DNA from 2 places in the Brevibacterium litoralis genome. Region 1 is predicted to be linked to the other one. Evidence: riboswitches for the same ligand, from Rfam matches in the RefSeq annotation. Region 1 holds a riboswitch; the other holds the start of a gene.

Region 1 (3,400 bases):
GCCCTGGTATTCGGCCGAGTGCTCCTTCGTGTAGGTGTCGAGGATCGCCCGCTTGGACTCGCCCTTGCCCGGCAGCGGCACGGTGTAGCGGGCCTCCGGACCGGAGAGGATCCAGGCGATGAAGCCGTCCTCACCCTCGTAGATCGGGGAGGGTGCACCCTCGCCGCGCATGGCGCGGTCGACCGCCTCGACGGCCATCTTGCCGGCGAAGGCCGGTGCGTGGGCCTTCCACGAGGAGATCTCGCCCTTGCGGGACTGGCGGGTGGCGGTGGTGACGTGCAGGGCCTGACCGACCGCCTGGTAGACGACCTCCGTCGGCAGCTTCAGCATGGCGCCGATACCGGCGGCCGCGGAGGGGCCGAGGTGCGCGACGTGGTCGATCTTGTGCTCGTGCAGGCAGATGCCCTTGGCCAGGTCGACCTGGAACTCGTAGCCGGTGGCGATGCCATTGACGAGGTCCTTTCCCCCGATGCCGACGTGCTGGGCGACGGCGAGGACCGGCGGGATGTTGTCGCCGGGGTGCGAGTACTCCTTGGCGAGGAAGGTGTCGTGGAAGTCGAGCTCACGGACGGCCACACCGTTGGCCCAGGCGGCCCACTCCGGAGAAATGGTCCGGTCGAGCGGCATGCCGAACACGGTGGCACCCGGCTGCGGGGTGGTGTGGGGCAGTGCCTGCTCGCGGGCGTGGGTGGGGGCCGAGCGCCGCACGGAGGCCGCGGCGACGGAGGCGTTGTCGATGATGCGGTTGATCACCATGTCCGTGACGTCGGCGTCGACGGGCACGGGGTCGGTGGCGACCTCGGCGATCTTCCAGGCGAGCTGGTCCTCGCGGGCGAGGTTCTCGGAGCTCTTGTACGTACGGACATCGTGCTCGATCACGGATGACTCCTTCGTCGCGGACACGGGATCTCCATGGCCGCCGTGTCCAGGTCGTGGACGGTCCACCGGCGCGGATGTGGCCCGCACCATGGATTCTCTCGATGTCAAGATACTTGTGGCGCTGAGATACTGCAAGGGACCGGAGGCATCAGCTTAACGATTGTTCAGTGAGCGGGGAAGGGTGTGTCCTGTGACACCATGCTCCCATGACGCGCACCGCCCTCGATTTCGACGACAACTGGCTGGAACCCGAGGAACTCACCGAGTTCCGCCGCCGCCTGCCGCTCAGCTACGTCAACGCCGTCCCCGTCCGGCTGGGCGACGACGGCGTCGTCACGCGGATCGGCACGCTGCTCGCGTCGATGTCCGACGGTACGCTCGGCCGCGAGATCGTCGGCGGCCGCGTCCGCTTCCACGAGACGCTCCGCACCGCCCTCATGCGCCACGCCGAGAAGGACCTGGGCCCGCTCGCGCTCCCCCAGGTGCCGCCCTCGCTCACGCCCTTCCACGTTGCCGAGTACTTCCCCACCGACGGCGCCGGCCCCTACCACGACCCCCGCCAGCACGCGATCGCGCTGTGCTACGTCCTGCCGGTCACCGGCGAGTGCCAGCCCCGCAAGGACGCCCTGAGCCTCGACTGGCTCACCCCCGCCGAGGCCCTCCGCGAGGACGTCGTCGCCGAGATGCAGGGCGGCCAGGAGCACATCGTCCGCGCCGCACTCACCCACCTGGGCATCCACCCCTGAGTCCGACCCCGCCCCAACCCCGGCACCCCACCGCTTTCCGCCGACCCCGCCGCCGAGGCGCCCTGCCACTCATCCCCCACGTTGCCCCAGTCACGCCGGTCCGGCTACATTCATCGGCACACGACAGGGGAGCGCCGCCCGGACCGATCCGGGAACAGGGGCGCTGAGAGTGCGGGCCACCGCAGACCCTCGAACCTGATCCGGTTAGGACCGGCGAAGGAAGTCGAGTCGCATCTCTTATCCCCTCCTGTCCTCATTCAGGAGGTAGTTCGCATGACCACCGTCATGACACCGTCATCCACCACCCATCGCCTGCGCTGGCGGGTCGTCGACGTCGTCGTCGCCTCGGTCCTCGCCGTCGCGCTCGGCGTCGTCTTCTGGGCCTGGAGCACCGGTTGGAGCGTGCTCTCGCTGCCCTTCGCGGCCTTCCCGCCGGCCGCCGGTCTCCTCACCGGCATCTGGGTCCTCGCCGGTCCCGTGGGCGGGCTCGTCATCCGCAAACCGGGCGCCGCCCTGTACTGCGAGGTGCTCGCCGCTGCGATCTCCGCGGTCCTCGGCACCCAGTGGGGCATGCAGGTCCTCGTGTCCGGGTTGATCCAGGGCCTCGGGGCGGAACTCGTGTTCGCCCTCCTGCTCTACCGCCGCTGGGGGATCCTCCCCGCGCTGCTGTCCGGTCTGGGTGCCGGCCTGTTCCTCGCCGTCGGCGAGAACGTCATGTACAACGCGCTGTGGGCCCCGACCTGGCAGTGGGTCTACGCCGGGTGTGCAGCCGTCTCCGGCATCGTGCTCGCCGGTCTGCTGGCCCACGTCCTCGTCCGCGGTCTCGCCCGCACCGGTGCCCTGTCGGCCTTCGCCGCCGGTCGCACGAACGCGCGTGTCTGAGCCGGTGACCGCCCCGGGACCGGGGACCCTACGGAGGCAGGGCGCCTCGGTCGCGGCCCGGGGGTTCGGGTGGCGGCACGCCGACCGGAAGAAGTGGGCACTGAGCGGGGTCGACCTCGACATCGCGGCCGGGGAGACGGTCCTGCTCACCGGCCCGTCCGGGGGTGGGAAGTCGACCCTGCTGCACGCTCTGGCCGGGGTCCTGCCCGCGGAGTCCGGGGAGGCGGCGGGTGCTTTGCTCGTCGACGGTGAGGCCCCGGACCCGCGTTCGGGGCGCACCGGCCTGGTGCTCCAGGACCCGGACGCGCAGGTCTTGCTCGCCCGTGTGGGCGACGACGTGGCCTTCGGTGCGGAGAACCTGGGCGTACCTGCGGACGAGATCTCCGTGCGGGTCCACGCGGCCCTCGACACCGTGGGGCTCGACGTCGACCTCGACCACCCGACCTCCGCACTGTCCGGCGGGCAGAAACAGAGGCTCGCGGTGGCGGGAGTGCTCGCGATGCGGCCGGGACTCGTGCTGCTCGACGAACCGACTGCGAACACGGACCGGCGCACGTCCCCGCAGATCCGCGACGCGGTCCTCCGGGCGGTCCGGGAGACCGGCGCGACACTCGTCGTCACCGAGCACGACCGGGACCTGTGGGTCGACCACATGGACCGGGTGGTGGAGATCGGGAACGTCCTGGACCCGGGCGACGCCGACCGGGACAGAGGCACGGACGGCGCCGCCGACGGGATGGATGCCACTGCCGTCAGCACTGCCGACGGGACTGCCGACGGGACTGCCGACGGCACCGTCCTGCTGCGGACCCGCGATCTCGTGGTCGGGCGGGACGGTGTGGCGGTCCGGTCGGTTACCGATGTGGAGGTCCGTGGCGGGCACGTCCTCGCTC
Region 2 (3,400 bases), on a different contig from region 1:
CCGACATCCGTCCACCGGGCGCCCAGGAACCACCAGTGCAGGGGCCCGGAGAGCACGACGAGCAGGCCGGCGAGCACCGCGAAGGCCGCCTGCCACCCGAGACCCTCGACGAGGAAGGCCGTGATCGGCGAGAACACGGTCGAGGCGAAGGCCCCGAACAGGGTGAGGAGCGTGAGCGGCCGGACCCGCTGCGCCCCGTACCAGCGGGTGATCACCGCGATCGCCGGCGGGTAGAGGGTGGCCGTCTGGGCCGCACCGACGATCAACCATGCGAGCGCGAAGACCACGTAGTGCGGCGACCAGGCGACGAGCAACAGCGCCGCGGCCCCGACCCCGACACCCCCGGTCATGATCCCGCGCGGCCCGCTCACGTCGAGCCACCGCCCGACCGGGATCCCGAGGAAGGCCGAGAGCACGAGCCCCGCGGAGAACGCCCCGGTGATGGCCGTCTGCGACCACCCGGTGTCCGCGGCGATCGGCACGACGGCCGTCGGGAGCCCGTAGAAGAGGATGCCCCAGTTGACGGTCACCGCCACACACAGGGCGACGAGCCCACCCCGGGGCCGGTCGGCGTGACGCGTGCCGACCGCGGACGAACTCACTTCGGCAGCGTCTTCACGTGCTTGCGGTACAGCGTCTCCTGCGCGACGGAGGCGACGAGCGCACCCCGCTCGTCCGTGATGTCCCCGGTGTACAGGCCACGACCCCGGGCGACGGACCGGGGGAAGAAGTCGACGAGGTTCCACGCGTTCATGTCGACCGGCCGGTGGAACCACATCGAGTGGTCGAGGCTCGACCCGCTCTTCCACTCCTCGGTGTTGAAGGCGCCGACCCCGCTGGAGATGTCGGACATGTACGTGAGCGCCACGGCGTGCAGCAACTGGTCGTCGCCGAGGTCCGCGGTGCACGTGCCCCAGAACCGGACGGGGTAGTCCTCGACGTCGTAGTCCTGGTCCGTCGTCCGCCCGATGAAGTCGAACATGCGCGGCAACTTGGACTCCGAGCCCATCCGCACCGGCCCGCGCGAGGCCGCCGTCGACTCCTGCAGGTCGGGGGAGTCGGTGCCCTCCGTGAAGGAGGTCGACATGTTGAAGATGACCTTGCCGTTCTGCAGCGCGACGACGCGGCGGGCCGAGTAGGACCGGCCGTCACGGTCCCGGTGGACCTGGAAGATCGTCGGCTCCGAGGCGTTGCCCGGGCGCAGGAAGTAGCCGTGCAGCGAGTGCGGCAGGCGGGCGGGCTCCTCGACGGTGCGGGCCGCCGCCAGCAGGGCCTGGGCCGCGACCTGGCCGCCGTAGAGCGCCCAGGGTTCCTCGAAGACGTAGTTGGCCCGGAAGATGTTGGGGTCGATCGTCTCCAGGTCCATGAGGTCGAGGAACGACCCCTCGAGGTCGTTGTGACCGAACAACACGTCGTCGTCCCGCGGTTCGACGGGATGGACGTGGCCGGTGAGGTCGTCGGGCGTCGTGCTCATGCCCGCGATCCTACCGAGGTCCCGGGCACCCGGCGCGATCGGGGTCACAATCAGGGCCCCGCCTCGTCCGTGCCCGCACCCGCCGGACCCACGCGGACACCGCGCGCGAGGTGCCCTGTCCGGGGCGCCTCGCGCGCGGTGGCCGACGTGCCCCGGGCCACGTCCCGGTGTACGGTGGCGGGCAGTGACACGGGGTGCCGGCACGGAGGCCGGCTGAGAACACACCCGTCGAACCTGATCCGGTTAACACCAGCGAAGGGATGGTCATGGAGAACACTGACCCCTCATTCATGCTCACCACCGCGGCCTGCGCCGTGGCCGAGCACACGCCTCTCGTCCAGTGCATCACGAACACGGTGGTCCAGCAGTTCACGGCGAACGCGCTGCTCGCGGCCGGTGCCAGCCCCGCGATGCTCGACCACGAGGCGGACGCCGGTCAGTTCGCCGGCATCGCGAACGGTCTGCTCGTGAACTTCGGGACGGCGACCAGCCACCAGTTCCTCGGCGCGGAGGCCGCCGTCGAGGTCGCGAACCACATCGGCACCCCCTGGGTCCTCGACCCCGTGAGCGTCGGCGCGATCGACTACCGCACCTCCCGCATCCGCGCGATGGCCACCCGCCGTCCGACCGCGGTGCGCGGCAACGCCTCGGAGGTCGCGGCGCTCGCCGGGATGGGCCTGGGTGGTCGCGGCGTCGACTCGACCGATTCCGTCGAGGCCGTCCTGCCCGCCGCACTCTCGCTGGCCGACCGGACCGGTGGGGTCGTCGGCGTCTCCGGTGAGGTCGACGCGATCGTGCGCATCGATTCCGACGGGACCGGAGTCGCCGCGACCGGTGCCGCCGCGACCGGACAGGTGGCCCGCGTGCACGGCGGCAGCGAACTCATGCCGCTGGTCATCGGCACCGGCTGCTCGCTCGGGGCGACCGTCGCCGCCTACCTGGGTGCCGCGAAGGCCTCCGACGAACTGGGGGAGGCCGGCACCCTCGACGCGGACGCCGCCTTCTGGGCCACCGTCGCCGCCCACGCGCATTTCGCCGCCGCGGGTGCCCGCGCCGCCGGGTTCGCCCAGGCGCCCGGCAGCTACGCCACCGCCTTCCTCGACGCGCTGTACACCGTCTCCGCGGAGGACATCGGCGCCGTCCGGGTCGACCTCGAGACCGCCGAGGTGCCCGTCACGGCTCCGGCCGACGAAGCGGAGGGGATCCGCGCGTGAGTGGGGCGAGTGCGGAGCGCCTCGGCGGCGTTGACCCGACCCTCTACATCGTCACGGACACGGCCCAGTGCGCGGGTGCGGGACGCAGCGTGGCCGCGACCGTCGCCGAGGCGGTCGCGGGCGGTGCCCACGTCGTGCAGGTGCGTGACAAGGACGTGTCCGACGCCGACTTCCGGGCGCTCGCCGACGAGGTGCTCGCGGCCGTGGCCCGCACCCGAGCGGTGCACGGGATCGACCGGGAGGTGCCGGTGTTCCTCAACGACCGGGTGGCCGTCGCGCGGGATCTCCTCGACGCGGGTGAGCGCGTGCACGTGCACGTGGGGCAGTCGGACATGGACCCCGCCGAGGTGCGCCGACTGCTCGGCGACGAGCCGCTCATCGGGCTCTCGGCGGCGACCCCGGAGGAGTTCGCCGCCGGACGGGCGACCGGGGCCGTCGACATGTTCGGGATCGGGCCGGTCTACGACACGACGACGAAGGCGGATGCGCCGTCCGGACTCGGTCCGGTGCGACTGGCGGAACTCGCGGGTGTGGCCGGGCTGCCGAGCGTGGGCATCGGCGGGATCGATGCGGCGCGTGCCGCGGAACTCGGGACGGCCGGGCTCGCCGCGCGGGGCGTCGTGGGCATCTGCGTGGTCTCCGCGATCTGCACCGCCGACGACCCCCGGGCCGCAGCCTCCGCGATCCGCGCGGCGTACCTGGGAGGTGCGCG

What was found. Region 1 has a riboswitch for thiamine pyrophosphate ahead of AAD496_RS03320 (ECF transporter S component). Riboswitches for the same ligand answer to the same signal wherever they lie in the genome.
Region 2: it holds a riboswitch for thiamine pyrophosphate, as region 1 does, so the genes downstream of both, thiM (hydroxyethylthiazole kinase) here and AAD496_RS03320 (ECF transporter S component) in region 1, are expected to answer to the same signal.

Annotation. Positions count from the first base shown of each region.
Region 1 covers NZ_JBDIUY010000010.1:276,249-279,648, reverse strand. The annotation lists gene AAD496_RS03330 (MmgE/PrpD family protein) at 1-879, opposite strand, end outside; gene AAD496_RS03325 (DUF4916 domain-containing protein) at 1,086-1,625, shown strand; TPP riboswitch at 1,741-1,864, shown strand; gene AAD496_RS03320 (ECF transporter S component) at 1,899-2,507, shown strand; gene AAD496_RS03315 (ATP-binding cassette domain-containing protein) at 2,500-3,400, shown strand, end outside.
Region 2 covers NZ_JBDIUY010000022.1:143,133-146,532, reverse strand. The annotation lists gene AAD496_RS08260 (MFS transporter) at 1-602, opposite strand, end outside; gene AAD496_RS08255 (acyl-CoA thioesterase) at 599-1,474, opposite strand; TPP riboswitch at 1,655-1,753, shown strand; gene thiM (hydroxyethylthiazole kinase) at 1,741-2,688, shown strand; gene AAD496_RS08245 (thiamine phosphate synthase) at 2,685-3,400, shown strand, end outside.